DNA from 2 places in the Paraburkholderia sp. CNPSo 3281 genome. Region 1 is predicted to be linked to the other one. Evidence: predicted binding sites of a transcription regulator. Region 1 holds the regulator's gene; the other holds the start of a gene.
What was found. Region 1 encodes LexA, which represses DNA repair genes until DNA is damaged. Its sites were predicted from a motif close to ACTGTATNNNNATACAGT; they were not measured.
Positions count from the first base shown of each region.

Region 1 (16,031 bases):
CCCCAGTCTTCGATGCGGTGGATCTGACCACCGTGCGAGGTGATCGTGCCCTTGTAGCGCTCGATCATGGCGGGAACTTGCTCGCTCTGATCGGGGTGCACGATAAAGACGATTTCGTAATGACGCATGTATCACTCCTTGTGCTTACTTGTGGATATAAGCCACCCGGGCGTCGGAACCGGTGTGGCAAGTGAGAAGCCGAAGATTGTAGCGCGGATGGGCTACGCACGCAAGACAGATCGTGCGTTGGGGCGATGAATCGGGCGTGTTTTCAATGACTTGCGCGGCGAGAAGCGCCCGGAGCGCTCCTCGCCGCGCTCGTGTGAGACGACGGCCTAGCTGCCTGCCGCCTCGCTCGCGCCCGCCGCGAGCCTCGCGTCGAGCGCCGCGCGCAGGCCGTCGAGCGCGTCCGCGCCGGCGTCGCTCACCGCCCACCAGGTCATGCCCGCCGCCTGCCAGCGCCGGAGCGCGTAGCCTTCGCTCGAACCCGGCGGCGCGATGCCCGAGACGGCCGGTCCGCTCGCGCCCGGCGGGAACACATAGACGTCGATCACATGCTTGCCATAGTGATAGACCAGCACGGCAACCCGTTCGCGCCCCACATAATCGAGACGTCCGCCCGCCAGCGCGAAGCCCTGCTGCGCCAGATCGAAGACAGGTGGCGCGTAGTTGATGCGACCGTTGAACCACGGTTTCACGGTATGGCGGTCCGTCGAGATCACGTCGATATCGCGGCCCGAAATCTGGGCCCGCACGTGGCTCGACACGAGATCGTCGACGAAGGCCGTCTCAGCGGCCGGGCGGCGTAGATGCAACGTGGCGATCACAGCCAGCGCACAAAGGATCAGCACCGCGCAGCCGAACCACGCGAACGTGGCCGCGCGCGGACCCGCGTTCACGGACGCAGCGCCCCAGCCATGCCCGCCCACATCGCCTCGCTCCCGGCGTCCACTGCCCGGCCACCAGTTGCGCACCCACTCGCGCCAGCCTCCCGAGTCACGCACGGGGGTTGGCGAAGGCGCTGCCTTCGCAGGCGGCACGTCCGTCGCCGGCAATGCCGCGACGATACGCGCAGCCAGCCCAGCCGGCGCACGGTGGTATGACGCGGAGCGGATCATTTGAGAGATGGCCTGCACGTCGTCGGCGACATGGCGGCACGTCTCGCACCCCGCGAGATGCTCGCGCACACGCCATTCGTCGGCGGCAGAGAGTTCGCGGTCGACGCTCGCGTCGACCAGCGGGCGCGCTTCGTTACAGTTCATCGGGCGCCTCCGTCGTTCGGCCTTCGGTGTGAGAGCGAGGGCGCAACGGCGCTCCGCCGTCGGCGGCCGGCTCCTCGCGGAACCGACCGCCGCCCCCCCCGCCGGATGGTCTCCTGGCTTGATTACTTCCCCCGACTCCTGCCCTGTCGTCCGCGCAGCCGTGGGCGCGGACAACCGAATCGTTTGCAGTCTCATTGACTGCACTACCCGTCGCTGCCCGGTCGCGCTCGCCGCCGCGGTACGCCGCCAGCAGCGTCGCCAACCGTCGGCGGCCACGTGCGAGCCTCGACATCACGGTGCCGACCGGAAGATCGGCGATCGCCGCGATCTCGCGGTAGCCCAGCTCCTCCAGCTCGCGCAGCACCAGCACCTCCCGATACTCTACGGGCAGGCGCCTGAGCGCTTCGTGCACGTTGCGGGCGTCTTCGGCGCGGATCGCGAGCGTCTCGGGATCGACGCCGCCCGTTTCCCAGCCTTCGAGCGGCGCGTCGTCGCGCAACTCGTCGAACGGCGCCACCTCTTCCGCGCCCGCGCGCCGCCGCCATTCGTCGTACCAGACGCGCCGCACGATCGCGAGCAGCCAGGGGCGGGCCTCGTCGCCGCGAAACGCGTCGAAGAAGCGGAACGCGCGCAGAAACGCCTCCTGGACGATATCTTCCGCGTCGCCCGGGTTGCGCGAGAGCCAGCGCGCGAGGTTGTAGGCCGCATCGAGATGCGGCAGCGCCAGCGCCTGAAAGCGGCGGCTGCGCCCGGCCTCATCCTGCTCGTACGCGGTTTCGCCCACGTCGTCCCCTCGCCTCTTCATTTGGCTTGCGCGACCGTGGCCGCATACAGGCACTACCGAAGCTCGGGCCAGTTTATTCCCGCTCTGTGCACACGAAAACGAAAAATAATTCGAAGTGCGCAATTACGCGCCGGTCCAGTACCCCGGCCGCGCGTAGACCTCCTTGAGATAGTCGATGAAGTAGCGCACGCGCGCCGGCACGTAGCGCTGCTGCGGATACACCGCGAGGATGTCGTAATCGGGCAGCGCGTATTCGTCGAGCACCGTTTCGAGTTCGCCGCGCGCGAGCTGGGCGTCGATCTCCCAGGTCGAACGCCAGCCGAGGCCGAGGCTCTCGGTCACCCAGCGGTGCAGCAGCTCGCCGTCGTTGCAGTCGAGCGTGCCGCCCACGCGCACGGTGACGAGCTTGCCGCCGCGGCTGAAGTACCAGCCGCGGTTCTGGCCGCCCTGCAGGTTGAACGCGAGGCAGTTGTGGTTCGGCAAATCTTCGAGCGTTTTCGGCCGCCCGTGCTTGCGGAAATACTCGGGCGTGCCGCACACGACGCGCCGGTTCGTGGCGAGCTTCACGGCGACGAAGTTCGGGTCCACCGCGCCGCCGATGCGAATCGACAGGTCGTAGCCCTCGCGCACCAGATCGACCACGCGGTCGGTGAGGTTGAACGACACCTGGAGTTCTGGCTTGTCGGCGAGAAACTCGGGCGCGAGCGGCGCGACGTGCTTGCGCCCGAACGCCGCCGGCGCCGAAACGATCAGATGTCCGCTCACCACCTGGCGCCCGGCGGACAGCTCGTTTTCGGCCTGATCCCAGTCGGCGAGCAGGCCGCGGCAGCGTTCGAGAAAGGCCGCGCCCTCCTCGCTCACCACGAGCCGCCGCGTAGAACGGTAAATGAGCTTCACGCCGAGGCGCTTTTCCAGCGCGTCAATACGCCGCCCGAGGATCACCGGCGAGACGCCTTCCTCGAGCGCCGCCGCCGCGAGGCTGCCCGCTTCTGCGACGCGTACGAAGGTTTCGATCTGCTTGAAGCGGTCCATTGCTTGTCTCCTGTGTCGGCAGCACTTGGCGCTTCAGCGCTTAGTGATGCCCCATGCCGCACGCCGCAGGCCCCGGCGCGGCCGGAAGCCCCGCCTCACGGACATTCCATACTTTTTGTTTCGGAATAAACGACCTGGACTGATCTTATCAAACCTTTCCTGCGCCCCTAAAGTGGGCCTCAACACATCGCCATTCCTCGCATACGAGACATTCAGGAGACAATCATGGCCAAAATGAGAGCCGTCGACGCCGCCGTTCTGGTGCTCGAGAAAGAAGGCATCGATACCGCTTTCGGCGTGCCGGGCGCCGCCATCAATCCGTTCTATTCGGCGATGAAAAAGGCCGGCGGCATCACGCACGTGCTGGCGCGCCACGTCGAAGGCGCCTCGCACATGGCCGAGGGCTTTACGCGCGCCACGCCGGGCAACATCGGCGTGTGTATCGGCACCTCGGGCCCCGCGGGCACTGACATGATCACAGGCCTCTACTCGGCCCAGGCCGATTCGATTCCGATCCTCGCGATCACGGGCCAGGCGCCGCGCGCCCGCCTCTACAAGGAAGACTTCCAGGCCATCGACATCGAGTCGATCGCCAAGCCCGTCACCAAGTGGGCCGTCACCGTACGCGAGCCGGCGCTCGTGCCGCGTGTGTTCCAGCAGGCGTTCCATCTGATGCGCTCGGGCCGTCCGGGTCCGGTGCTGGTCGATCTGCCGATCGACGTGCAGCTCGCCGAAATCGAGTTCGACATCGACACGTATGAGCCGCTGCCGGTCTACAAGCCGCGCGCGACGCGCAAGCAGATCGAAGCCGCGCTCGAACTGCTCAACGCGAGCGACAAGCCGCTGATCGTCTCGGGCGGCGGCGTGCTCAACGCAGCAGCCGAAGACCTGCTCGTGCAGTTCGCCGAAACGGTGGGCGTGCCCGTGATCCCGACGCTCATGTCGTGGGGCGCGATTGCCGACGACCATCCGCTCATGGCCGGCATGGTCGGTCTGCAGACCTCGCACCGCTACGGTAACGCCACGATGCTCGCCTCCGACTTCGTGCTCGGCATCGGCAACCGCTGGGCCAACCGCCATACGGGCAGCGTCGAGGTGTACACGAAGGGCCGCAAGTTCGTGCACGTCGATATCGAACCGACGCAGATCGGCCGCGTGTTCGGCCCGGATCTCGGCATCGTCTCGGACGCGAAGGCCGCGCTCGAACTGTTCGTCGAAATCGCGCAGGAATGGAAGGCCGCGGGCAAGCTGAAGGATCGCGGCGCGTGGGTGGCCGACTGCCAGCAACGCAAGCGCACGATGCTTCGCAAGACGCACTTCGAGAACACGCCGATCAAGCCGCAACGCGTGTACGAAGAGATGAACAAGGCGTTTGGCCGCGACACCTGCTACGTGAGCACCATCGGCCTTTCGCAGATCGCCGGCGCGCAGTTCCTGCACGTGTACAAGGCGCGTAACTGGATCAACTGCGGCCAGGCAGGCCCGCTCGGCTGGACGATTCCCGCCGCGCTCGGTGTGCGCGCAGCCGATCCGACGCGTCCCATCGTGGCGCTCTCGGGCGACTACGACTTCCAGTTCATGATCGAAGAGCTGGCCGTGGGCGCGCAGTTCAAACTGCCGTACGTGCACGTGGTCGTGAACAACTCGTATCTCGGCCTGATCCGCCAGGCGCAGCGCGCGTTCGACATGGACTTCTGCGTGCAGCTCGCGTTCGAGAACATCAACGCGCCTGAAGTGAACGGCTATGGCGTCGATCACGTCACGGTCGCCGAAGGCCTCGGCTGCAAGGCGCTGCGCGTGTTCAAGCCGGAAGAGATCGCCCCGGCGCTCAAGCAGGCCCAGGCGCTCGCCGCCGAGCACAGCGTGCCGGTCGTCGTCGAAGTGATTCTCGAGCGCGTGACCAACATCTCGATGGGCGCTGAAATCGACGCGATCAACGAGTTCGAGGAACTGGCCGAAAAGCCCGAGCACGCGCCGACTGCCATCAGCGCGCTGAATGCCCTCGACTGAGCGTATTCGACCACGCATCACCGCAGCATTGGCAGCGCACACGGCATCGGCGCGCTGCCTGACCGATTTACCGCGTGATTTACCGCGTGACTTCCCGCCTGACTTCCTCTACTGACCGACCAGCGAGACCCAGCACCATGCCAAAATTCGCCGCGAACCTCACCATGCTGTTCAACGAAGTGCCCTTCCTCGACCGCTTCGCAGCGGCCGCACAAGCGGGCTTCGACGCCGTGGAGTTCCTGTTCCCGTATCCGTACAAGGCCGCCGAACTGGCCGAGCGTCTGGAGGCCAACGGGCTGAAGCTCGTCCTCCACAACTTGCCCGCCGGCAACTGGGAAGCGGGCGAGCGCGGCATTGCCTGCGTGCCCGAGCGCCGCGGCGAATTCCAGGAAGGCGTGGGCCGCGCGATCGAATATGCGAAGGCGCTGAAGGTGCCGCAACTCAACTGCCTCGTCGGCATTCCGACGGCCGGCGTCGATCGCGACACGGCACTCGCCAACATCGCCGAGAACCTGCGCTACGCCGCAGACGCTCTGAAACGCGAAGGCATCCGCCTGCTGGTCGAGCCATGCAACGCGTACGACATTCCCGGCTTCGCGCTGAACCGCTCGGCCGAAGCACTCGACGTGATCGAAAAGACCGGCTCGGACAACCTGTTCCTGCAGTACGACATCTATCACATGCAGCGTATGGAAGGCGAACTCGCCGCGACGATCAAGAAGCACTTCGCGAAGATCGCCCACATCCAGCTCGCCGACAATCCTGGCCGCAACGAACCCGGCACGGGCGAAATCAACTACCCGTTCCTGTTCGATCTGCTCGACACGCTCGGCTACGAAGGCCACATCGGCTGCGAATACAAGCCGCGCACGACGACCGTGGAAGGCCTCGGCTGGCTGCGCAGCGCGAAGCTGCGCACGGCCGAACTCGCCTGAGCCCCTACGCACATTCACGCATTCGCTTTCACGGAGACACAAGATGGCAAAGATTGGCTTTATCGGACTCGGCATCATGGGCGCGCACATGGCGCGCAACCTCATCAAGGGCGGCCACACGCTCGCCGTGAACGGCAAGTACCCGGTGCCCGACGACCTGCGCACGCAAACCGAAGTCGTCGCCGATTCGACGGCTGTGGCGAAGGTCTCGGACATCGTCATCGTGATGGTGCCGGACACGCCTGATGTCGCCAACGTCCTGTTCTCCGACGACGGCGTCGCCAAGGGTCTCTCGGCCGGCAAGCTCGTGATCGACATGAGCTCGATCTCGCCGCTCGAAACGCAACAGTTCGCCAAGCAGATCAACGCGCTCGGCTGCGACTATCTCGACGCGCCGGTCTCGGGCGGCGAAGTTGGCGCACGCGAAGCCACGCTCACGATCATGGTGGGCGGCCCGCAAAAGTCGTTCGATCTTGCCAAGCCACTGTTCGACTTGATGGGCAAGAACATTTCGCTCATCGGCGACAACGGCGCGGGCCAGACCTGCAAGGTGGCGAACCAGATCATCGTCGCGCTGAACATCGAGGCCGTGGCCGAAGCGCTGCTGTTCGCGGCACGTTCGGGCGCGGACCCCGAGCGCGTGCGCAAGGCCCTGATGGGCGGCTTCGCTTCGTCGCGCATTCTCGAAGTGCACGGCGAGCGCATGACCAGGCGCACGTTCAATCCGGGCTTTCGCATCGAACTGCACCAGAAGGACCTGAACCTCGCGATCGACGGCGCGCGCAAGCTGGGCATCGCCCTGCCGCACACCGCGAGCGCGCAGCAGCTCTTCAGCGTGTGCGCCGCGAACGGCGGCAAGGCATGGGACCACTCGGCCATGATCCGCGCGCTGGAGATCATGGCGAACTTCGAGATCGCCGAACCGCAAGCGCAGGCGAAGGTGGCCTGAGGACTAGCGGTTGCAGGACGGCGTTTCGCGCGACGCAACGTGCGGACCGCCCGCAGAACCGGATCACGCAGACCGGCTCGCGCGCAGCAACACAAGCGCACGAGCCTCCCGTGGGGCGCTTCGCGGCGGCGGCAACCGTCGCGAGGCAAATCGGTGCCGCTCTGGGCTGAGGGCGGCCAGTGGGGTCCGAAAGCGGCGCCCGGTGACGGCGGGGAAGCCTTGGTCGGTCAGACGTCGTCATCGGGTGTCCGCGTGTCGGATGCCCGTTTTTTTTGCCTTCTTTTTTCTCGCAGGCTTCACACTCTTTGACGCTGCCCCGATGGACGCCTTCGCGGCCGCGTTTCCAAAATTGTGCTTTCATCCGGCTGTCACGCAGACGGGTCAAGGTGGACACGACGCGTGACCACCCAGTCATTTCCAGCACGTGAGGAGTGTGATCAATGGGCATTATCAATTTCATCAAGGAAGCAGGCGAAAAACTCTTCGGCACGGCTGCAGCGCCCGCCGCCGCCGCGGAACCCGCTGCCGCACCGGCAGACCCCGCTGCGAATCTCGCCGAATTGAACCAGAAGGCCGGCGAGGCGATCGCGGCCTATATCCGCTCGCAAGGCCTCGACGCCGACAACCTCGGGGTGACCTACGACGGCGTCTCGCACACGGTGACGGTCACCGGCAACGCCGCCGACCAGCCGACGAAGGAGAAGATCCTCGTCGCGGCCGGCAACGTGCAGAACGTCGACAAGGTCGACGACCAGATGACGGTGACGAACCCCGCGCCCGAAGCGCAGCACCACACGGTCGTTTCTGGCGACAACCTCTGGAAGATCGCCGAGAAGTACTACGGCAGCGGCGCGAAAAACGACGCGATCTTCCAGGCGAACACGCCGATGCTCAAGAGCCCGGACAAGATCTATCCGGGTCAGGTGCTCGTGATTCCGCCGCTGCAGTAAGCGCGGCAACTCGCAAACACGGCCAGAAACGAAACGGGCCTGACGGAGCGATCCGCCAGGCCCGTTCTTCCCTGTGCGCGGCCCGCCTCAGTACGTGTCGAACACGTCCTGCAGCCCTGCCTTGTCGGTCGTGCCCGCTGCCAGCGCGAGCAGCAGCAGCACACGTGCCTTGTACGGGCTGAGCGTGCCCGACGAGACGAAGCCGAGCGTATCGTCCTTGGCCGCGCCGTTGTGCATCACGTGACCCGAGCCGACGCGCGAGGCGCGCACGACGGCCACGCCCTTGGCGGCCGCCTCGGCCAGCGACTGCTGCAACGCGCCGTGAATCGAGCCGTTGCCCGTACCGGCCACGACGAGCCCATCCACGCCGGCGGCGACGAGCGCTTCGACCGCCGCGCGCGACACGCCCGCATAGCTCGTCACGATCTCGACCTGCGGCCATTGCGCCGACGCCGTGAACGGCGCATCGACCGTATGCGGGCGCAGCGCGCGGCGCTGGAATTCCACGCGGCCATCCTGCACCCAGCCCAGCGCACCGATTTCCGGCGACTGGAACGCATCCACCGCGTAGGTGCTGACCTTCGCGACGTCGCGTGCGCAATGAATGCGGTTATTGAACGCCACCAGCACGCCCTGCCCGGCCGCTGCCTCCCTCGCCGCGAGCGTGACGGCATTGAGCAGATTGAGCGGGCCGTCGGCGGAAAGCGCCGTGGCGGGCCGCATGGCGGCCGTCAGGATGCACGGTTTCGTGCTCTTCACCGTGAGATGCAGCAGGTACGCGGTTTCTTCGAGCGTATCCGTGCCGTGCGTGATCACCACGCCGTCGATCTCGTCGCTGGCCAGCAGTTCGTCCACGCGCTGCGCGAGCGTGGACCACAACGCGAGCGACATGTCCTTGCTGTCGATGCTCGCGACCTGCTCGGCATGGATCTGCGCGATGGCGTCGAGGCCCGGCACGGCTGCGAGCAGCTGCGCGACGCCGATCACGCCGGCCTGGTAGCCGGCGGTGTTGGCGGCGTCTGCTGCGGAGCCCGCAATCGTGCCGCCGGTGGCGAGCACGGCGATACGCGGCAGCGCCTTTGGCGTCGCCGCTGAAGAGGAAGTGGAAGTATTCATGGCGGCGATTTTAAGCGATCCGCCGCCCGCCGGGAAAATCAGCCCGCCTTTCAGGTTGCCTCGCGCAGCTGGCTCGCGATCTGCTGCTCGGTGAGCTGCGGCGCGAACATTTCGATGAGCCGGTATGCGTACTGGCGCAGGAACGCGCCCTTGCGCAGGCCCACTCGCGTCGTGCTCGCATCGAAGAGATGCTCTGTGTCGAGCGCGACGAGTTCGCTGTCGCGCTTCGGGTCGTAGGCCATCGCCGCAACGATGCCCACGCCCATGCCGAGTTCGACGTAGGTCTTGATCACGTCCGCGTCGATGGCGGTCAGCACCACGTCGGGTACCACGCCGGCTTTCGCGAACGCCTGGTCGATATGCGAGCGGCCCGTGAAGTCCTGGTCGTAGGTGATGACCGGGTACTCGGCCACGTCTTCGAGCGTGAGATTCTCGCGGCCCACGAGCGGATGCGTCTTCGGCACGACCACCACGTGATGCCACGAATAGCACGGAAACGTGACGATATCGGGGAAGCGATCGAGCGCCTCGGTCGAGATGCCGAGGTCGGCCTCGCCGTTGATGATCATCTGCGCGATCTGCTGCGGATTGCCCTGGCGCAGCGCGAGGTGGACTTTCGGAAACACTTCGCGGAACTGGTGCACGACCTTCGGCAGCGCGTAACGCGCCTGCGTGTGCGTCGTCGCGACCACGAGGTGACCGCTGTCCTGGTCCGCGAACTGGCGCGCCACGCGGCGCAGGTTCTCGGCGTCGAGCAGCATGCGCTCGATCAGCTGATGCACGGCCTTGCCCGGCTCCGTGAGGCCGGTCAGGCGCTTGCCGCGGCGAATGAAAATGTCCACGCCGAGTTCGTCTTCGAGATCCTTGATCTGCTTGGAGACGCCCGACTGCGACGTATACAGCACGTTCGCCACTTCGGTCAGGTTCATGTTCTGCCGCACGGCTTCGCGCACGAAACGCAACTGCTGAAAATTCATGGTCTTCTCTCCGGGACTGCTGACCGATTATTCGTTTTTCTCGATGTGAGCACTGTAACGCTCATTGCGCCGGAAATACGCGCAGCCCGCGCGGCACCGCCGTCACGCCCTCGCCCACTGCGAGGCCCAGCGCGCGCCACGACTCGCGGTCGAGCTCGGCTTCGAGCGCGCCGCCCGTGCGGCTTTCCAGCTCCACGCGCACCGAACCGCCCAGCGTCACCACGCGGCGCACGTCGACCACGATGCCGTCGCGATGATCGCTCGCTTCGCGGTGCAGCACGAGGTCGTGCGGCCGCACGTAGGCGAGCGCCGGGCCTTCGAAGCTCGCGTGCACCGAGATCGGCTGCGCCGCGCCCTCGGCGACGAAACCGCGCGCATCCACGTTGCCGCGCAGCCGGTTCGCGGCGCCGAGGAATTCGTAGACAAAGGCGGTCTGCGGATGATCATAGACGTCCTGCGGGCTGCCCACCTGCTCCACGTGCCCATGATTCATCACGACGATGCGATCGGCCACCTCGAGCGCTTCCTCCTGGTCGTGCGTGACGAAGATGGTCGAGATGTGCAGATCGTCGTGCAGGCGGCGCAGCCACGAGCGCAGCTCCTTGCGCACCTTGGCGTCGAGCGCGCCGAACGGTTCGTCGAGCAGCAGCACCTTCGGCTCCACGGCGAGCGCGCGCGCAAGCGCGATGCGCTGACGCTGCCCGCCCGAAAGCTCGGACGGATAGCGCTGCGCGAGCCAGTCGAGCTGCACGAGCTTGAGCAGCTCATGCACCTTCTCGCGAATCACGGCCTCCGAGGGCCGCTCGCTGCGCGGCTTCACGCGCAGGCCGAACGCCACGTTCTCGAACACCGTCGTGTGGCGGAACAACGCGTAATGCTGGAACACGAAGCCCACCTGGCGCTCGCGCGCGCCCACCTCACCCACGTCCTGGCCTTGCAGCACGACCTGGCCCGCGTCGGCGTATTCGAGGCCCGCGATCACGCGCAGCAGCGTGGTCTTGCCACAACCGGAAGGTCCGAGCAGCGCAACCAGTTCGCCGGGCGGAAAGTCGAGCGAGACGTTGTCGAGGGCGGTGAAGTCGCCGAAGCGCTTGTGCAGATTGCTGACGGTGATGCCCATGTTTACTGCTCCCCTACTTGAATCGGTTGGCGCACGGCGCGAGGCGCTGCGCGTTGTGAAACATGTTGCACGGCCACGGGTTGCGGGCCCGCATAGGCGGGAATCTCATCCGCGCCGCGCAGTTCCGACGAAAGGCGGCGCTCCGCGAGCAGCTTCAGGCCGAGCGTGACGAGCGCGAGCAACGCGAGCAGCGATGCCACGGCAAACGCCGCCGCGAAGTTGTACTCGTTGTAAAGAATCTCGACGTGCAGCGGCATCGTGTCGGTCTGGCCGCGAATATGGCCCGACACCACCGAAACCGCGCCGAACTCGCCCATGGCGCGCGCGTTGCAGAGAATCACGCCGTACAGCAAACCCCAGCGGATATTGGGCAGCGTCACGCGGCGGAACATCTGCCAGCCCGAGGCGCCCAGCACGTGGGCGGCCTCTTCTTCGTCGTTGCCCTGCGCCTGCATCAGCGGAATCAGCTCGCGTGCGACGAACGGGAACGTCACGAAGATCGTGGCGAGCACGATGCCCGGCACCGCGAAGATGATCTGCACGTTGTGGTCTTCGAGCCACGGCCCGAGCCAGCCCTGCGCGCCGAACAGCAGCACGTAAATGAGACCCGAAATCACGGGCGAAACCGAAAACGGCAGGTCGATCAGCGTGGTGAGCAGCGCCTTGCCGCGAAACTCGAACTTCGCGATCGCCCACGAAGCCGCGAGGCCGAAAGCCAGATTCAACGGCACCGCGATCGCCGCGGTGATGAGCGTGAGCTTGATCGCGGCGAGCGCGTCGGGATCGACGAGCGACGTGAAGTAGAAGCCGATTCCCTTCGACAGCGCCTGCCAGAACACGGCGACGAGCGGCACCACGAGAAACAGCGCGAGAAACGCGAGCGCGATGCCGATCAGGAGCCAGCGCACCCACGCTGCTTCGGTGACCGGGTCCGGCCGGCGCGTGCTTCGTTGTTGCGGCAGCGGGCTCATTGCGCACCTCCCGCGACGGTTGCGCCCACCACGGCATTCGGCGCGCTGCCGGCCGTTACACCCCGGCTCGTGCGGCGTTGCAAATACCACTGCAGTGAATTGATGAGGAGCAGCATGACGAACGACACGCAGAGCATCATCACGGCGAGCGCCGTTGCGCCCGCGTAGTCGTATTGTTCGAGCTTCGTGATGATGAGCAGCGACGTGATCTCCGACTTCATCGGCACGTTGCCGGCGATGAAGATGACCGAGCCGTACTCGCCCAGCGCGCGCGCGAATGCGAGCGCGAAGCCGGTGAGGAGCGCCGGCAGTACCGCGGGCAGCACGACACGGCGGAACGTGAGCCAGCGCGAGGCGCCGAGGCACGCGGCGGCCTCTTCCTGTTCGCGCTCGAAGTCCTCGAGTACCGGCTGCACCGTGCGCACGACGAACGGCAAGCCGATGAAGGTCAGCGCCACGAGCACGCCGAGCGGCGTGAAGGCGATCTTGAGACCGAGCGGCTGCAGGAACTGGCCGATCCAGCCATTGCCCGCATACACGGCGGCGAGCGAAATGCCCGCCACGGAAGTCGGCAGCGCGAACGGCAGATCGACGAGCGCATCGATCACCCGTTTGAACGGAAACGTATAGCGCACCAGCACCCATGCGAGCAGGAAGCCGAATACGGCATTGATCAACGCCGCGCCGAGCGCGGCGGTGAACGTGAGCCGGTACGACGCGATCACGCGCGGCGACCACACTGCGCGCACGAACTGGTTCCAGTCGAGTGTCGCCGTCTTGAGAAAGGTGGCGGCGAGCGGAATGAGCACCACGAGGCTCAGGTAAGCCACGGTGATGCCAAGCGTCAAGCCGAATCCGGGCAGCGCACTAGGCTTGCGGAATCTAAACGTGGTCATGCTCATCATCCAGACATGGGTTGCGCGCTTCCTGTATTCAAAGCGGCGCCGAAAAGCGCGCCCGTAGGCGCGCTTCGTTGTTATCCGGTCACGTCGCTATGCGGACCGCTTGCTGCTTGACAGCTTTACTGCGGTTGATAGATCGAATCGAACACGCCGCCATCCGCGAAATGCGTCTTCTGCGCGTTGGGCCAGCCGCCGAAGGTGTCGTCGACCGTGTAGAGCTTGAGCTTCGGAAACTTCGCCGTGAGCGCCGCCGGGACCTTGTCCGAACGCGGACGGTAGAAGTTCTTCGCGGCGATCTCCTGGCCCTCTTCGCTATAGAGGAACTGCAGGTAGGCCTCAGCCTCCTTGCGCGTGCCCTTCTTGTCGACCACCTTGTCCACCACGGCCACCGGCGGCTCAGCCAGAATGCTCACCGAAGGCACGACGATCTCGAACTTGTCCGGGCCGAATTCCTTGAGCGAGAGAAATGCTTCGTTCTCCCATGCAATCAGCACATCGCCGATGCCGCGCTGCACGAAGCTCGTCGTGGCGCCTCGTGCGCCCGAGTCGAGCACGCCCGCGTTCTTGTAGAGCTTCGAGACGAAGTCCTTCGCCTTCTGCTCGTTGCCGCCCGGCTGGTGCAGCGCATACGCCCACGCCGCGAGATAGTTCCAGCGCGCGCCGCCCGAGGTCTTCGGATTCGGCGTGACGATCGAGACACCCGGCTTGGTCAGATCATCCCAGTCCTTGATGTGCTTCGGGTTGCCCTTGCGTACGAGGAACACGATGGTCGACGTGTACGGCGACGCGTTGTCGGGCAGGCGCTTTTGCCAGTCCTTCGCGACGATGCCCTTGTTGGCGAGCGCGTCGATGTCCCATGCCAGCGCGAGCGTCACGACGTCGGCTTGCAGGCCGTCGAGCACCGAGCGCGCCTGTGCACCCGAGCCGCCATGCGACTGCTTGATGGTGAGCGTTTCGCCCGTCTTCGCCTTCCACTGCTTGATGAAGGCTTCGTTGATGTCCTGGTACAGTTCGCGCGTCGGATCGTAGGAGACATTGAGCAGCGATGTATCCGCGTGAGCAGCCACCGGCGCCATGGCCGCCATCGTCGCGACGCCGACGAGCGGCGCAACGCCGATCACCAGTTTTGCCGCCAGTGTTTTCAGCCAGCCCGCGCGCCCCGTATGTGTCGTGCCCATCTATCTGTTCTCCGTTCTCGTGTGTGCTCGTTTGCGCCCATTGGTGAAGTGCAGCGAACGATGGAGGCCAGTCTAGCGATCTGCTTACATTATTAAAAATGATGTTTTTTCATTTTTTAATACGCAAAAGTGGTAAGGACAGAGGAAGTCGCTGCTGGAGCGCGGTTTCATCCGCGCAAACGCGGGAAAGCGGCCTGATGGCAACGCTCAGTCGACGAACTTCAAGTAACACTTGAAAAGTGGCGAGTACTGTATAAAAATACAGTTACCTGTTCAAACATACAGTGGCGCCATGACCAAACTCACCGCACGACAGCAGCAGGTTTTCGATCTGGTTCGCCGGGCCATCGAGCGCACGGGCTTCCCGCCCACGCGCGCCGAGATCGCGGCGGAACTCGGCTTCAGCTCGGCGAACTCCGCGGAGGAGCATCTGCGCGCGCTGGCGCGCAAGGGCGTGATCGAACTGGCTGCGGGCGCCTCGCGCGGCATCCGCCTCATGCCGGGGCCCGACGACCTGCCGCATCAGTTCACGCTTCCGCACGCGAGCATCATGCAGCTCTCGCTGCCGCTCGTTGGCCGCGTCGCAGCGGGTAGCCCGATCCTCGCGCAGGAGCACATCTCGCAGAACTACATGTGCGACCCGGCGCTCTTCTCGAGCCGACCCGACTACCTCTTGAAGGTGCGCGGCCTTTCCATGCGCGACGCCGGCATCCTCGACGGCGACCTGCTCGCCGTGCAGAAGAAGGCCGAAGCGAAAGACGGCCAGATCATCGTGGCGCGTCTTGGCGACGACGTCACCGTGAAGCGCCTGAAGCGCCGTCCGAACGGGCTCGAGCTGATCGCCGAGAACCCCGATTACGACAATATTTTTGTCGAGGCCGGCAGCGCGGAATTCGCGCTCGAAGGCATCGCGGTTGGGCTGATCCGCCCCACCGAATTCTGAGCAATCCGTCTGCGCGCAGTTTGCACATTGTTTGCGCACCCTCTGCGCACTACCTGGAGAGAGTCATGGAACGTCTTGCCCGCTTGCTGCCCTTCCGCCAATTCGGCCGTCTTCGCCATCTCCGTGGTATCGCCTCGTGCGCGGTCCGCGAAGTCCGCGATTCGGCTACCGCACTGAGCGGCTCGCTCTTCGAAGACTCGCCAGAGATGGTGGCGGCCAGCACGGCCGACCTGCCGGTGCTGCCCTCGGCCCAGCCAGCGTTTGCGCGCGTGTCGCTCAACAGCACGCTCAACACCGAACAGCCCATGCGCCGCGCGCCCGTGCGCGTCTATCAGGGTCCGTCGCGGCTCATCCTCGTCGGCACGGTTGACGCGGTTTGCCGCGCGATCGACCGCTGCATCGCCGAGCAGCACAGCGACCTGCCGGCTGCACTCGCGAAGTAAGCCGCAACGCTGCTCAAATGTGAGAAGAGGTTACAGGCGGGATCGTTTGGCCTGGTTTGCGGTCAACACCGTGTCTAAACGATTTGCCCTATGCCGATGACGGAATCTCTCTCGACCCCGCGTAAGACCCAAGGCTGGAAAAAGCCGGTCGCAATCACGGTTGCGCTCACCATGGTGGTTGCCGCGATCGGCTACGCCTATGCGTCGCCCTATATCGCGGTGAAACACATGAAAGCCGCCGCCGACGCGCGTGACGCCGTCGCGCTCAACGAGTACGTCGATTACCCTGCACTGCGCCTGAGCCTGAAACAGCAGGTTGGCGGGATGCTGCAGCGGCGCGTCGAGGGGCAGCACAGCAGCAATCCGCTGCTGATCCTCGGCGCCGTGATTGGCGCGGCATTGATTAGTCCGCTCGTGGATGCCTACGCCACACCGGAAGGCGTGGCCGCCCTGCTCGAT
Region 1 is NZ_JAMBPS010000016.1:100,527-116,557, reverse strand. Features, by position in the region: gene rpsF (30S ribosomal protein S6) at 1-128, opposite strand, end outside; gene M3I56_RS18210 (anti-sigma factor) at 336-1,262, opposite strand; gene M3I56_RS18205 (RNA polymerase sigma factor) at 1,252-2,067, opposite strand; gene M3I56_RS18200 (substrate binding domain-containing protein) at 2,170-3,078, opposite strand; gene gcl (glyoxylate carboligase) at 3,304-5,088, shown strand; gene hyi (hydroxypyruvate isomerase) at 5,226-6,023, shown strand; gene M3I56_RS18185 (2-hydroxy-3-oxopropionate reductase) at 6,067-6,972, shown strand; gene lysM (peptidoglycan-binding protein LysM) at 7,413-7,922, shown strand; gene M3I56_RS18175 (asparaginase) at 8,010-9,038, opposite strand; gene M3I56_RS18170 (CysB family HTH-type transcriptional regulator) at 9,089-10,015, opposite strand; gene M3I56_RS18165 (sulfate/molybdate ABC transporter ATP-binding protein) at 10,077-11,135, opposite strand; gene cysW (sulfate ABC transporter permease subunit CysW) at 11,138-12,106, opposite strand; gene cysT (sulfate ABC transporter permease subunit CysT) at 12,103-13,002, opposite strand; gene M3I56_RS18150 (sulfate ABC transporter substrate-binding protein) at 13,128-14,186, opposite strand; gene lexA (transcriptional repressor LexA) at 14,479-15,129, shown strand; gene M3I56_RS18140 (hypothetical protein) at 15,195-15,572, shown strand; gene M3I56_RS18135 (DUF2939 domain-containing protein) at 15,663-16,031, shown strand, end outside.

Region 2 (16,031 bases), on a different contig from region 1:
GTGCTCGGGCACGTGCGCGAGGACGCCGAAAGCCTCTCGGGCGGGCATCACCGCATCACGGCCGATTTCGACGATGGATTGAGCGTCACCGGTTCCGAAACCGAGATCATGAGCGCGCTCGGCAATCTGGCGACCAACGCGGTGCGCTACACGCCGGACGGCGGCACGGTGCATCTGTCCTGGCGCGCGGAACACGGCAACGCGGTATTTGCGGTCACCGACAGCGGCCTTGGCATTCCGGCCGCCGATATTCCACGCCTGACCGAGCGCTTCTACCGCGTGGATCGCAGCCGCTCGCGCGACACGGGCGGCACGGGACTGGGCCTTGCGATCGTCAAGCACGTGCTGCAGCGTCACGACGCCGCGCTCGAAGTGAAGAGCGAGGAAGGGCGGGGCAGCACGTTCACGGTGCGCTTCCCGACCGCGCGCACGACGAGAAGGCAGCCGGCGCCGGTGTAACGAAACGCCCCCGCAATTGAAAAAGCCGCTTCATTCGAAGCGGCTTTTTTTTGCGTCCAGCGTTATCGAGCCGTCAAGGCATCACGGACAGAACTTCGCCAGCAAGCTCAACTGCGCATTGCGCACGGCCTTGCCCGCCCGGCGGCGGCGATAGTGGCCGTCGCTTTGCATGAGCCACGCCGATTGATTGTCGCCGAGGAAGGTGGAAAGCCCTTCGGCGATCACGCGGCGCTTGAGCCTGCGGTCGTGAATCGGGAATGCCACTTCGACGCGGCGGAACAGGTTGCGATCCATCCAGTCCGCGCTCGACAGGTAGACGTCTTCCTTGCCGCCCGCATAGAAGTAATAGATGCGGTGGTGCTCGAGGAAGCGCCCGACGATCGAGCGCACCGTGATGTTCTCGGAGAGCCCGGGCACACCCGGCTGCAACGAGCACACGCCACGAATGATCAGGTCGATCTTCACGCCGGCTTGCGATGCTTCGTACAACTCGTCGATCACGGTCGGCTCGAGCAGCGCGTTCATCTTCGCGACGATGCGCGCCTTCTTGCCCGCGCGCGCGGCATCGGCTTCGTTGCGGATCGCCTCGATCATCTTCGGATGCAGCGTGAACGGCGACTGCCACAGATCGTGCAGCTGCAGCTCGCCGCCGATGCCCGTGAGCTGCTGGAAGACGTGGTGCACGTCCTCGCACATCTTCGGCTCCGAGGTCATGAGGCCGAAGTCGGTGTAAAGGCGCGCCGTGCGCGGATGGTAGTTCCCCGTGCCCAGGTGGACGTAGCGGCGCAGCGCCATGCGCCCGTTCACGGGCACGCGGCGCACGATCAGCATCATCTTGGCGTGGCACTTGTGGCCCACCACGCCGTACACCACGTGCGCGCCCACGGCTTCGAGCTGCGCGGCCCAGTTGATATTGGTCTCTTCGTCGAAGCGCGCGAGCAGCTCCACCACCACCGTCACTTCCTTGCCGTTGCGCGCGGCCTGCATGAGCGCGTCCATGAGCGGCGAGTCGGTACCGGTGCGGTAGATCGTCTGCTTGATCGCGAGGACGTTCGGATCGTTGGCGGCCTGCAGCAGCAGTTCGAGCACGGGCTGGAAGCTCTCATACGGATGATGCAGGAGCACGTCGCCCTGATCGATCACGTCGAACATGTTGCTGTTCGCGGCGATGCGCCGCGGAATGGCAGGCACGTGCGGCACGAACTTGAGGTCGGGGCGATCGACCATCTCGGGCAGCTGCATGAGCCGCACGAGATTCACGGGGCCATCGACGAAATAGCAGTCTTTTTCGTCGAGACCGCTTTCGTCGAGCAGGCGCTTCACGAGATGCGGGGGCGTTTCCGCCGACACTTCGAGCCGCACCGCATTGCCCAGGTGCCGCGCGGGCAGTTCGCCCTGCAGCGCCACGCGCAGGTTGGTGATTTCGTCTTCGTCGACGAAGAGTTCACTGTTGCGCGTGATGCGGAACTGGTTGCAGCTGCGCACGACGAGGCTTGGAAACAGCTCGCCCACGAAGCGCTGCAAGAGCGAGCCGAGCAGCACGAAGCCGTGCTGGAAGCCGGAAAGCTCCTGCGGCATACGCACGAGGCGCGGCAGTGCGCGGGGCGCCTGCACGATGCCCATGACGGCTTGACGCCCAAAGGCGTCCTTGCCTTCGAGTTCGACCACGAAGTTCAGGCTCTTGTTGAGCACGCGCGGGAACGGGTGCGCGGGATCGAGCCCGATAGGCGTGAGAACGGGCAGCAGTTCGTCGAGGAAGTATTTGCGCGCCCAGGCGGTTTGCGCTTCGTTCCATGCGTCGGTGCCGTGGAAGTAAATGCCTTCCTGTTCGAGCGCGGGTAGCACGGTGTCGTGCAGCATGCGGTACTGGCGATGCACGAGACGCTGCGCGCGCTCGACCACGAGGTCGTACACGTGCTGCAGCGACATGCCGTCAGGCGAGAGCACGCCCGGGTTGTCGCGCATCTGCTCCTGAAGCCCGGCCATACGGACTTCGAAGAATTCGTCGAGGTTGCTGCTGGTGATACAGATGAAGCGCAAGCGCTCCAGCAAAGGAACAGCGGGATCGGACGCCTGTGCGAGCACACGCTCATTGAATCCCAGAATGCCCAGTTCGCGATTGAGTAGGGGATAGCGGATGGACATCGGCAATGAAAACGGAATGTCAGGAATTGATTCGAACGGACGCTCGGAAATTCTCACAGTAATATGACTTTATTGTGACATTCGAAGTGTCATAAATTTTACGCCGCATTTTCACGAAATCGACAAGACGCGTTGCGAAGATGCACCCTGGGTAAAAGTACCCATGGTCATGACCAATGCGAGGAGCGACATGGTGAAGTCGGCTACGCTTAAAATGACGCATTTGGACAGCGCGGCGGCGGCGCAACAAGCCCGCATGGCCGCGCGTTCGTCTCTGTATGCACGCATGGAGCCTGCCCCTTCGATGGTCACCAACCCCCAACTGCTTGCCGCCGTCGATCTCGGTTCGAACAGCTTTCGTCTGATCGTAGGCCGCGTCGAGGAAACCGACGCGGGCAGCCAGATCTACCCGGTGGACGCGCTGCGCGAACCGGTGCGCCTCGCGGCCGGCCTCTCGAGGGACAAACTGCTCGACCGCGCCTCGCAGGTGCGCGGCTGGGATGCGCTCAAGCGCTTCGGCGAGCGCCTGCGCGACTTTCATCCCGATCAGGTGCGCGCGGTGGCGACCAATACGCTGCGTGTCGCCAAGAACTCGCGCGAGTTCCTCACCGAAGCGGAAGCCGCGCTCGGCTTCCCGATCGAAGTGATCGCGGGTCGCGAAGAAGCGCGTCTCATCTATGCGGGCGCCGCGCACTCGGTGCCGGCGAGCGCGGGCAAGCGCTTCGTGGTGGACATCGGCGGCGGCTCGACCGAGTTCATCATCGGCGCGCACTACACGCCGATCCGCATGGAAAGCCTCTATATCGGCTGCGTGAGCCATAGCCGCCAGTTCTTCCCCTCGGGCAACGTCGACGAGTACACCATGCGCCAGGCCGAACTCGCGGCCACGCGCGAAATCCAGATCATTTCCGCCGACTACCGCAAGACCGGCTGGGACCAGGCGATCGGCTCGTCGGGCACGGCGCGCGCGCTCGCGGAACTCGTCGAGGCGAACGGCTTCAACGATCCCGGCATCACGCACGGCATTTCGCGCGGCGGCCTCGAGCGCCTGAAGCGCGCGCTCATCAAGGCCGAGAACGTCAACCGGCTCAAGCTCGTCGCGCTCAAGCCCGACCGCATCCCGGTGCTGGCGGGCGGCCTCTCGATCATGATCGCGGTGTTCGAGGAGCTCGGCATCGACTATGTCGATACCACGGACGGCGCGCTGCGCCTGGGCGTGCTCTACGACCTGCTGGGCCGCTCGCAGCACGAGGACATGCGTACGGTCACGGTGGAGGGCTTCATGCGCCGCTACGGCGTGGATCGCGCGCAGGCGGGGCGCATTGGCGAGCTGGCCGTGAAGTTCTACGATCAGTTCGAGGAGCCCGACGAGGAGCGCCGCGAAGAAAACCGCATGTTCCTCACGTGGGCGGCGTCGCTGCACGAAATCGGGCTTTCCATCTCGCACAGTGCGTACCACAAGCATTCGGCCTACATCGCCAGCAACGCGGACATGCCCGGCTTCTCGCGCACCGACCAGGCGCGCCTCGCCGCGCTCGTGCTCGGCCACGTGGGCAAGCTCGGCAAGCTCTCGCAAACGCGCGATGTGGAATGGACGCTGCTGTTCTGTCTGCGCCTCGCTGCGCTGCTGACGCGCCGCCGCGCCGATGTCGGCCTGCCGCACATCACGGTCGAGGAGGAGGGCAACGGCTACGAAGTGCTGTTGCCCAATGCGTGGGTCCAGAACAATCCGCTCACCGATTACAACCTCGTTCAGGAAGCGGCGGAATGGGGCAAGATCGGCATTCCGTATCGCGTGGTCTATACGGAGGAGTGAGCGCCGCGCGCGGCGCGTCTCGCCGATAAAAAAGCCCGGCTCGTTTGTGAGCCGGGCTTTTTTTGTCCGCTGATTTTGCCCACCGATTTTTGCCGACTGAAGGGCGGGCGAGGCCTTAACGCGTGACGGCTTCGCCGAGGAAGTGGCGCGCGTAACGTTCGTTGATTTCCGAGAGCCGGAAGAGGGTGAGGAAGTCGGCGGTGTTGAAGTCGGGGTCCCAGGCGGGCGCACCGCAGATCTTCGCGCCAAGGCGCAGGTAGCCCTTGATGAGCGGCGGCGGCACGGCGGGCGTGCCGGTGCGCAGTTCCTCGACGGGCAGCGGCGTGTGCGGGAACGCGCGGTATTCGGGCGCGGTCAGCGCGTTCGCGCCGAGCGCGCAGTACAGGTTCGCTGCGTAGTGGCCACCGTCGGCCATGGCGACGCTCGCGCAGCCGAGCATCGTCTCGTAGCCGTTGTGCTGCATATAGCCGCCCAGACCGCCCCACAGCGACATGATGACCGAGCCGCTGCGGTAGTCGGGGTGCACGCACGAGCGGCCCACCTCGACCATTTTCGGGCGCAGATGTGCGAGGCGCGAGACGTCGAATTCGCTTTCGGCATAGAGGCGGCCGATGCGCGCCGCCTGGTGCGGCGGCAGCACGCGGTAGGTGCCGACGACCTTGAGCGTGTCGAGGTCGCGCACGAGCAGGTGGTCGCAGTAGGCGTCGAAGGCGTCGACGTCGAGGCCGGCGGGGCCGGTCAGGCGTGCGCCCATCTCTTCGGCGAAAACGCGGTAGCGCAGGCGCTGGGCTTCGCGCAGTTCCTCGTCGGTGCGAGCCCAGGCCACCTGCAGCCGATGCTGCGCGGTGACCGTTTCTTCGGCACGCGGCAAGCGTCGGTTCGACTCGAACAGCGTCGAGGCGAACGGCAGGGTGGGCGTCGGCATATCTCGCATGGGGCGTCCTGGTCGGAAGTAAGAGAACTTTTCCGGCAATGTAGTAATACGCGGTTACGTTTCCATGAAAACGCAATGACGATTCGATGACGTGGTGTAAGGCAGACGGACGCGGCTGCCGAAGGCCGGGGGCGGCGGGAGCGTTTGAAGCGCGCTTGAATCGTTGTAGGGGCCGCATGCACGCGGCCCGGTGAGGCAGGCGTAGGCGGGGGGAAGGCTAGACGAGATCGGGCGTGATGGCCGCGTGCAGGACGGCCTGGTCGCCGCCGTCGCGCTCGCGGCTCGCGAGCCAGAGCACGCCGGCCTTCTTCACGGCCCAGCTGCGCGAATCGGCGCCGCCCGAGAGCAGCCGCGCCGCGACTTCGCCGAGCGTGGGCTGATGGCCGACCACCACGACCGTGGACGCGAGGCCCTCGGGCCAGCCGACGGCGGTCAGCACCTCCTCGACGCTCGCATCGGGCGCGAGTTCGCGCACGACGCGATACTGGTCGGTCAGCGCCTCGGCGGTCTGGATGGTGCGTGCGGCGGGGCTGGCGAGGATCACGGCGTCCTCGGGCAGGCGCGCGCGCAGCCAGCGCGCGACGTTCTGCGCCTGCTTGCGCCCGCGCGTGGTGAGCTGGCGGGAGAGGTCGCTGGCGGCGATGTCTTCGGCTTCGGCGTGGCGCCAGAGGATGAGGTGCATGGCGTCTCCTTTTTTTGGGGTATGGGATGCACGTGCTGTGTGTGCTGTCATGGTGCACGCCTCGCCGGTGTGCGGCAAGCACGTGCTGCGGATCTCTTTTCGTCGCTATCGTTCGCGCAGATTTGACGGCATGGCATCAGTGCCGATACAATCGATGATTCGTCGGAGCGTAGCGCAGCCTGGTAGCGCATCTGATTTGGGATCAGAGGGTCGTAGGTTCGAATCCTATCGCTCCGACCAGCAATACCGAGGGGTTACACGCCATTGGCCTGTAGCCCCTTTTTCTTTTTCTCCCATGTTGGGTCATACGCGCTCGCGTTTCGTCGTACGGCTTGCGTTCCATTTGAAAAGCCGCCGAGCTTATAAAATATGGATCGGCCACAATCCCCGTGGCGATCGCACCCTGGCAGCCATGTTACGTTTATCCGAAGTCAAACTCCCCCTCGACCACGCCGAAAGCGAACTTGAAGCCGCGATTCGGGGACGCCTCGCGGATCTCGGCGTAGCGGCGGACGCGCTCGTGCGTTACACCGTATTCCGCCGTGCGCACGACGCACGCAAGCGCTCGGATATCAAGCTGACCTATATCGTCGACGTCGAAGTCAAGGACGAAGCGGCCGTGCTCAAGCGGATCGCCGGCCAGCCGCATTGCGGGGTGACGCCGGACATGACCTACCGCTTTGTTGCGAAGGCGCCCGAGCATTCGACGCGTCCGCGTCCGGTGGTGATCGGCATGGGACCGTGCGGCCTGTTCGCGGGACTGATCCTCGCGCAGATGGGCTTTCGTCCCATCATCCTCGAACGCGGCAAGGCCGTGCGAGAGCGCACCAAGGACACCTTCGGGCTGTGGCGCAAGTCCGTGCTCAACCCCGAATCCAACGTGCAGTTCGGCGAAGGCGGGGCCGGGACGTTTTCCGACGGAAAGCTGTACAGCCAGATCAAGGATCCGCACCACTACGGCCGCAAGGTGCTCGAGGAGTTCGTCAAGGCGGGCGCGCCGGAAGACATCCTGTATCTGAGCCGGCCGCACATCGGCACGTTCCGTCTCGTCAGCATGGTGGAAAAAATGCGCGCCACCATCCACGAGCTGGGCGGTGAAGTGCGCTTCGAAACCCGCGTCGAAGACATCGAAATCGAACAGGGCAAGGTGCGCGCGCTCAAGCTTTCGAACGGCGAGACGCTGCCGTGCGACCACGTCGTGCTGGCCGTCGGCCATAGCGCCCGCGACACCTTCCAGATGCTGCACGAGCGCGGCGTGTTCATGGAAGCCAAGCCGTTTTCGCTGGGCTTTCGCATCGAGCATCCGCAGGGGCTGATCGATCGCAGCCGTTTCGGCAAGTTCGCGGGCCACAAGCAGCTCGGCGCGGCCGACTACAAGGTGGTGCATCACGCCAACAATGGACGGGCGGTCTATAGCTTCTGCATGTGTCCGGGCGGCACGGTGGTCGCGGCGACTTCCGAACCCGGCCGCGTGGTCACCAATGGCATGAGCCAGTATTCGCGGGCCGAGCGCAACGCGAATGCGGGCATCGTCGTCGGCATCACGCCGGAGGACTATCCGGGCGGCCCGCTCGCGGGCATCGCCTTCCAGCGCAAGTGGGAAGAACGGGCGTTCGAACTCGGTGGCGGCAATTACCAGGCGCCGGGCCAGCTGGTGGGCGACTTTATCGCCGGCCGTCCGTCGACGTCGCTGGGCTCCGTGGTGCCGTCTTACAAGCCGGGTGTGCACCCGACCGATCTCAGCACCGCGCTGCCCGACTACGTGATTGAAGCCATCCGCGAAGCCCTGCCTCAGATCGACAAAAAGATCGCAGGCTTCGCGATGCACGATGCCGTGCTCACCGGCGTGGAGACGCGCACGTCGTCGCCGCTGCGGATTCGGCGCAAAGACAATTACCAGAGCATGAACGTCGAAGGTCTGTATCCGGCCGGCGAGGGCGCCGGGTATGCCGGTGGTATCTACTCGGCGGCCATCGACGGCATCGAAGTGGCGCAAGCCGTGGCGCTCGATCTGACGTCGGCGCACGCGTCCTGATAGCAACAAGATCCGCGCCCTTTATCGCCGTCACCCGCATCGGGCTGGCGGTGTGTATCAAGCGGCGTTTGCCCCGGACGTAAGCACGACGCGTCCGGCGGCCGGTCCATCGCGCAAGAGCGTGGATCAGCATTTTGCAATGGATCGCAAAATGACCATTCCCCAATTTCAGCCTCCTCCAATCTCTCAAAATACTGTATAAATATACAGGTGGAGGCGCGCCGCCTCCTTCCTGCCGATGCCCTATTTCTTGCCGGGCAGGGCGGAGCGTTCCCATCAATCAGGCCACGAACCATGGCAGCAGCCGCCCACATCACTGCGCAGACCACCGCGCAACTCGCCGCGCACTTGCCCCCCCGGCTGCAAAGCCGTGTGTGGCAAGGCGATCAGCTCGCGCGCGCCAGCGAGCGCACGGTGCCGAGCGGCCACGCCACGCTCGACGCCCAGCTCCCCGGCGCCGGCTGGCCCGCGGGCAGCCTGACCGAGCTGCTCGTCGAGCAGGGCGGCGTGGGCGAGATGCGGCTCGTCGCGCCGGCGTTGCGCGCGCTCACCGCGCAGCCGGGCCGGCACGTGTTGCTCGTCGCGCCGCCGTGGCGCCCCTACGCCTGCGCGCTCAAGGCATGGGGGGTCGCGCTCGAGCGCGTGATCTGGGTGCGCGCGGCCGAAGACGAAGCCGCCTGGGTGGCCGAGCAGGCGCTCAAGCAGGAAGGCATGGGCGCCGTGCTGCTCTGGCAGACGAAGGCGCGCGCCGACGCCGTGCGCCGTCTGCAGGTCGCCGCCCAGGATTCGCAGGCGCTCGCGTTTCTCGTGCGGCCGCTCGCCGCGCGCAACCAGTCGTCGCCAGCGCCGCTGCGCATGACCTGCGCGCCGGTGCCGCCGCCCGATGACACGAACCTGAATCGCCGCCAATGGATGCAGCTCGCCGCGCTCTCCGTCGATATCTTCAAGCGCCGCGGGCCGCCGCCCGCCCAGCCACTCGTCATTACATTGCCGCTGCAGGACGCGGTGCTGCCCCAGCCGGACGCAGCCTCCGTCGTCATGCCGTGGCCCGGGGTCAATCATGCTGTGGATCGCCGTCACCTTGCCGTTGTTGCCGCTGGAGGCCGTCAGACCTCTGATGCCGCCGGCGCCGTCAACGCCGCTCCTGCCTGAGAGCGTCGATGCCGATGTCGCCAGTGCGCCGCGCTGCTACGCGCTCGCCGACCACACGCGCATCCTGATCGCCGATCTCGACGCGCTGCGCTCAGGCGTCGAGCCCGGCAACACGCGCTCGCACGCGCTTGCGCTCGCGCCGGGGCTCGTGCTGCTCGAAGCCGATCCGGCGCGCGAGACCCGCGCGTTCGAGGCGCTCGCGCTCGCGTTGCTCGCCTATACGCCCAAGGTGTCGTTCGCGCCGTCGCACACGTTGTTGCTCGAGGTCGGCTCGGGCCTGCGTCTTTTCGGCGGCGTGCGTGCGCTGCTCGCCAGGGTCGCGGCGACGGTGGCCGGCTGCGGGCACACCGCGCGTATGGCGTGTGCGCCCACAGCTTGGGGGGCGTGGACGCTCGCGCAGGCGCACGTCACGCGCTCGTCGCGCCGCTGGCACGTGCTCAAGGCAACGACGCTCGCGCGCGTGCTCGATTCGCTGCCGGTCACGCTTGCGCCGTTCGCCGCGCAGCACGACCACGCGCTCACGCAGATCGGCTGCGCGACGCTCGGCGACTTGCGGAGGTTGCCGCGCGACGGCATCGTGCGGCGTTTCGGCGACGGCGTGCTCGGCTGGCTCGCGCAGGCGCGCGGCGAGGCGCCCGATCCGCGCGTCTGGTTCGCCGCGCCGCCGTCGTTTCACGCGTCGCTCGAATTGCAGGCGCGCGTGGAGAGCGCCGAGGCGCTGCTCTTTGCCGCGCGCCGGCTCGTGATGCAACTGGCCGGCTGGCTGGCCGCGCAGCACGCGGCGTTGAGCGGCTTCGAGCTGCGTCTGGAGCACGAGCTGGCTTCGCGTCACGCGCCGCGCACGTCTAGCCTCACGATCGCCTGGGCGTCGCCTTCGCGCGACGCCGAGCATCTGCTATGGCTGCTTCGCGAGCGCCTGAATCAGACCGAGCTCGCCGCGCCCGTGATCGGCCTTGCGCTCGTCGCCTCGCAGGTGAGCGAATACGCGGCGCCCACCGACACGCTCTTTCCGATGGCCGAGGCCGCCGAGGCGTCGCTCGGGCAGCTCTTCGAACGCATCGGCGCGCGGCTTGGCGAGCAGAACGTGCTGCAGCTTTTCATCGAGGACGATCATCGGCCCGAACTGGCGATGTCGGCCCGGCCTTACCGCGAGAGCGGCGCGAAGCGTACGCGCAAGCCGCGCAAGGCCGGCAAGCCGCAGCAGGACGCCGGCGCGAGCGCGCCCGTGCAAAGCGCCTTCGACCTGCCCGAGGTGCCGCTGCCGACCCAGCCGCGCCCGGCGTGGCTGCTCGAAAAGCCGCTCAAGCTCGCGACGCGCGGCGACCGGCCCGTTTATCGACGGCCGCTGAAGACGCTCACGCGGACCGAGCGCATCGAGTCCGGCTGGTGGGACGGCGAGGGCGTCGGGCGCGACTACTACGTCGCCGCCGACGACCAGGGCCGCATGTTCTGGCTGTATCGCGAGCGCATTGGCGGGCAGTGGTATCTGCAAGGGCTTTTCGGCTAGCGCTTATTCGTCGTTCTTTCGGATTTCAGGAATCATGTCGATCAGCGGGACGGGCGCGTCGTCGCCTCCACAGTTGCCGGCGCAGTGGGCCGCGCAGCTGCCTGACTACGCCGAGCTGCACTGCCTGACCAATTTCACCTTCCTGCACGGCGCGTCGCGCCCGGGCGAGATGGTCGAGCAGGCGATCCGCCACGGCTACCGCGCGCTCGCGATCACCGACGAATGCTCGTTCGCGGGCGTCGTGCGCGCCTGGAGCGCGCTCAACGAATACGACGAGGCGCGCAAGAAGGCGTATGACGAAGCCGTGCGCGAGGCCCGCGAACGCGGCGGCCATACCGCCGCCGCGGCCCTGGGCCCGTTCGAGCCGTCGCTGCACCTGCTCACTGGCAGCGAGCTGAATCTCGTCGACGAACATGGCGCACCGTTCTGCACGATCGTTGCGCTCGCCATGACCCGCGAAGGCTACGGCAATCTTTGCGAGCTGATCACGCTTGCGCGCTCGCGGGCGGCAAAGGGCAGCTATCGCGTGCATCCCGCCGATTTCACCGAGCCCGGGACGGGCTTCGAGCATCTGAAGCACTTGCGCGAGTGCGTGTTGCTGCTCGTGCCGCAGCGCACGGCCACGCTCGCGCAAACGCTGCGCGCCGCGCACTGGCTCGCGGGGTTCGCGGCCGAGCGCGCCTGGCTCGCGCTCGAACTCTGGCAAACCGGCGGCGACGACACACAGATCGAAGTGCTGCGCCACGTCTCGCAGGAGAGCGGCCTGCCGCTCGTCGCGGCGGGCGGCGTGCTGATGCACGCGCGTTCGCGCAAGCCGTTGCAGGATACGCTGAGCGCGATCCGTATCGGCAAGCCGCTCGCTTCGTGCGGGCGCGCGCTGGAGGCGAATGCGGAGCGGCATCTGCGCTCGCGCGTGCGGCTTGGCGCGATTTATTCGCGCGAGGCGCTCGACGCGACACTCGACGTCGCGCGCCGCTGCACGTTTTCGCTCGGCGAGCTGGCCTACGAATATCCCGAGGAACTGGTGCCGCCCGGCGAGACGCCGCAGTCGTGGCTGCGCAAGCTCGTGATGAAGGGCGCACTGGAGCGCTGGCCCGACGGCCTGAACGACAAGCGCCGGGATCAGATCGAACAGGAGCTCGAGCTCATCGACGAGCTGAAGTACGAGAAGTACTTCCTCACGGTGCACGACATCGTCCGCTTCGCGCGCGATCAGAAGATCCTGTGCCAGGGGCGGGGCTCGGCGGCGAACTCGGTGGTCTGCTACTGCCTGAAGATCACGGAGATCGACCCCGTGCGCATGAACATGCTCGTGGCGCGTTTTCTCTCTCGCGCGCGCAACGAGCCGCCCGACATCGATGTCGACTTCGAGCATCAGCGCCGCGAAGAGGTCATTCAGTACATCTATCGCAAGTACGGCACGCGCCGCGCCGCGCTGGCCGCGACGCTCATCACCTATCGCTCGCGCAGCGCGTTGCGCGATGTCGGCAAGGCGCTCGGCCTCGACAGTGCGCTCGTCGAAAAACTCTCGGGCGCGCATCAGTGGTGGGACGGCCCCGATTCGATTGCGCGCCATCTGGAGGAAGCGGGCTTTTCGCCCGACTCGCACGTCACGCAGCAGCTCATCCGCCTCACGCGCGAGCTGCGCGGTTTTCCGCGCCATCTCTCGCAGCACGTGGGCGGTTTCGTGATCGCGCGCGACAAGCTCTCGCGCCTCGTGCCGATCGAAAACGCGGCGATGAAGGACCGCTACGTGATCGAGTGGGACAAGGACGATATCGACGCGCTGCGGCTGCTGAAAGTGGACGTGCTCGCGCTCGGCATGCTCTCGGCGATCCGCCGCTCGCTTGAATTCGTGGCGCTCAGGCGCGGGCTGCCCGAGATGCGCGTGCAGGACATTCCGGTCGAGGACCCGGCGGTGTATCGCATGTGCGCCAGGGCCGATACGGTCGGCGTGTTCCAGATCGAGTCGCGCGCGCAGCAGAGCATGTTGCCGCGTTTGCGGCCGCGCACGTACTACGACCTCGTGATCCAGGTGGCGATCGTGCGGCCGGGGCCGATCCAGGGCGACATGGTGCATCCGTACCTCAAGCGCCGGCACGGCGACGAGGCGGTGGAATATGCGAAGGAAGAATTGCGCCCGGTGCTCGAACGCACGCTCGGCGTGCCGATCTTCCAGGAGCAGGTGATGCATCTCGCGATGGTCGCCGCCGACTACACCGGCGAGGAAGCCGACAAGCTGCGCCGCGCGATGGCCGCATGGCGGCGCGATGGAGACCTGCGGCCGTATCAGGCCGATCTCACGAAGCGCATGCTCAAGAAGGGCTACTCGCTGGAATTCGCCGAGCGCATCTGCAAGCAGATCGAGGGTTTCGGCGACTACGGCTTTCCGGAAAGCCATGCGGCGAGTTTCGCGCTGCTCGTCTACACGAGTTCGTGGCTCAAGCGTTACGAGCCCGCGGCATTTCTGGCAGGACTGCTGAATAGTCAGCCGCTCGGTTTCTATTCGCCTTCCCAGCTCGTGCAGGATGCGAAGCGTCACGGCGTGCAGGTGCGCGCGCCCGATATCGCGTTAAGCGACTGGGCGTCGGTGCTGGAGCGGCGCGGCGCACCCGGCGAGCGGCTCGATGACGAGGCGGTTCGCGCGCGCAACGCCGAGGGGCTGCGTTATCGCGCGCTGCTGGGCGCGGCCGCGTTGACGCGCAGGGGCACGCTCAAGCGCGGCGGCCGGCGGCACAGGTTCATGGACGGCCTCAAGCGCGTCGTGCGCTCGCGCATTGCGCTTGCGCCGCGGCGCTATGGACGCGGCGGCCCGGCCGTGCGCCTCGGCTTCAGTCTCATCAAGGGCTTTTCCGAAGATGCCGCGCGGCGTGTGATTGAGGCGCGCGATCGTGCGCCATTCACCGACGTCGACGATCTCGCGCGCCGCGCGGCGCTCACGCGGCGCGAGCTGGAGGCGCTGGCGGCGTCGAACGCGCTCGCGAGCATCGCGGGCCATCGGCGCGAGGCGTGGTGGGCCGTGACCGCGCAGCACGCGGTGCCCGCGCTGTTGCGCGACGCGCCCGTGGCCGAGGCGCCGCTGGCGTTGCCGCGCGCTTCCGAAGGCGCGGAAATCGTCGCCGATTACGCGAGCCTGCGTCTCACGCTCAATCGCCATCCGCTCGAGCTGCTGCGCCACGGACTCGCGAAGCAGCGCTTTCGCACGGCGGAGCAACTGGCGCACTGCCGGCACGGCATGCTCGCGCGCGTGTGCGGGATCGTGACGGTGCGGCAGCGGCCGGGCACGGCGAACGGCACGATCTTCGTATCGCTCGAGGACGAGACCGGCAGCGTCAACGTGATCGTGCACGCGTCGCTCGTCGAATCGCAGCGCAAGGAACTGCTAGGGTCTTCGCTGCTGGCGGTGGCGGGCGTGGTGCAGCGCGAGGGCGAGGTCGTGCACCTCGTGGCGCACCGGCTGGAGGACCACAGCCGGCTGCTCGGGCGGCTCGCGACGGAGAGCCGCAATTTTCACTGAATTCTCGCTGGCGAGCGGCTGGCTCGCCGCTACGCGTTGCGCTGCCCGCCGTCTCTCATGAAAGCGTCGAGCACGGCGCGAATCGCCACGTCGAACGGCGTGCGGCGGCCCATCCCCAGTGTTTCGAGGCGGCTCGAATCGAGATGACAGTCGCGCGGGCGCGGCGTGGCGTCGGTGGGCGTCGGCTGGGCGAGCAGACGCGCCTCTACGCCAAGTGCCTGGGCGATGCGTTGGGCGATGTCGTACTTCGTCATCGGCTCGTCGCAGGACCACTGCGCGACCCCGCACACGGGCTTGCCATCCGCGCAGCGCAGTAACAGTTCGCGGATCACGAACGCCACGTCGGGCGTGAAAGTGGGGTAGCGCGTGGCCCACGCGTCCATCGGTGCCGCCTGCGCCCCGGGCTTTCCCGAAGCGACGATGGCTGGCACGAGACTCGTGACCGCGGATTCGTGCCAGCCGACGATCGGCCCGTATAGCAAGGGCAGGCGCAGCACGAGGGCGTTGTCGCTGGTTTCGAGCAAGGCCCGTTCACCTTCGAGCTTGCTGTGACCGTAGGCGTTGAGCGGATTCGGCGTGTCGTCGACGCGGTATGGCGGCTGCGTGCCGTCGAACACGTAATCGGTGGAGATCGACAGCACCCAGCCGCGCTGCCGCGCCGCCGCAGCGATGCTGCGCACCGCATCGACGTTGAGCGCGCGCGCCGCCGCCGGATCGTGCTCGCACACGTCGGGGCGGCGCTCGGCGGCGGCCAGCACGATCGCGTCGGGCGCCTCGCGCTCGACGAAGGCGTTCACGGCCTGCGCGTCGCGCACGTCGAGCACAGTCTGCTGCGGGCCGCCGTGACGGAACGCGGTCGGCACGACTTTCCAGGTGGTCATGGCGGCGAGTTCGCGGACCACGGCGCGCCCGAGCAGGCCAGACGCGCCGATCACGGCAACCTTGAACATGGCTCGGCCCGTCAGACGCTGGCCGTACCGACGACGGTGTAGCCGGCTTCGTCGATCGCCGACTTCAGGACTTCGGCGCTCTGGCTCGATTCGACCTTCACGCGGCCGGCAGCCAGATCGATCTCGACCCTGGCTTGTGCGTCGTGTTCGTGGATCGCGCGCGTGACGGCGCCTACGCAGTGCTGGCAACTCATGCCTTCGACGTTGAACTGGATCATCGTGTGTTCCTTTTTTCAGAGATTGAGGCTTGTTACTACTCGATATGAGGCCGCCGGCGGATTATGCCAGCGGGCACCGCTTGTCGCGCTGGACCTTCCCATCATGGGAAGGTGTACGATCAAAACCATCGACCAAACGATTGACCAGACAGCGGGAGAACGGCGTGAACATCGGCGAAGCGGCTCGTGAATCGGGCGTTACGGCAAAAATGATCCGGTACTACGAAAGCGTCGGGCTGCTGGCGCCCAAAGGGCGCACGGAGTCCGGCTACCGGGTCTATGGCGCGGAGGAAGTGCATTCGCTGCGCTTCATCCGCCAGGCGCGCCGGCTTGGTTTTCTGGTGGAGGACATCCGGCGCCTGCTGGCGCTCTGGCACGACCGCTCCCGCGCGAGCGCCGAGGTCAAGTCGATCGCGCTCGAACATGTCGCCGAACTCGACCAGCGCATCGCCGAGCTCTCTCAGATGCGCGACACGCTCGCCCACCTGGCTTCGCACTGCCAGGGCAATGACCGGCCCGACTGCCCGATCATCGAGCGGCTTGCCGACGTTGCCACGACAGACTGCCCCGAGCCGGGCCACGTCCACTGAACGCAGGTGCAACCGCGGCGGGCAAA
Region 2 is NZ_JAMBPS010000014.1:22,397-38,427, reverse strand. Features, by position in the region: gene phoR (phosphate regulon sensor histidine kinase PhoR) at 1-459, shown strand, start outside; gene ppk1 (polyphosphate kinase 1) at 541-2,604, opposite strand; gene M3I56_RS16455 (hypothetical protein) at 2,716-2,919, opposite strand; gene ppx (exopolyphosphatase) at 2,819-4,420, shown strand; gene M3I56_RS16445 (GNAT family N-acetyltransferase) at 4,536-5,354, opposite strand; gene sixA (phosphohistidine phosphatase SixA) at 5,572-6,036, opposite strand; tRNA gene M3I56_RS16435 (tRNA-Pro) at 6,200-6,276, shown strand; gene M3I56_RS16430 (NAD(P)/FAD-dependent oxidoreductase) at 6,449-8,071, shown strand; gene imuA (translesion DNA synthesis-associated protein ImuA) at 8,366-9,223, shown strand; gene M3I56_RS16420 (DNA polymerase Y family protein) at 9,132-10,730, shown strand; gene M3I56_RS16415 (error-prone DNA polymerase) at 10,765-14,247, shown strand; gene M3I56_RS16410 (SDR family oxidoreductase) at 14,277-15,197, opposite strand; gene M3I56_RS16405 (heavy-metal-associated domain-containing protein) at 15,209-15,415, opposite strand; gene cueR (Cu(I)-responsive transcriptional regulator) at 15,580-16,005, shown strand.
Region 2: a site for LexA is predicted at 8,265-8,282, ahead of imuA (translesion DNA synthesis-associated protein ImuA). Genes of this name have one in related genera too.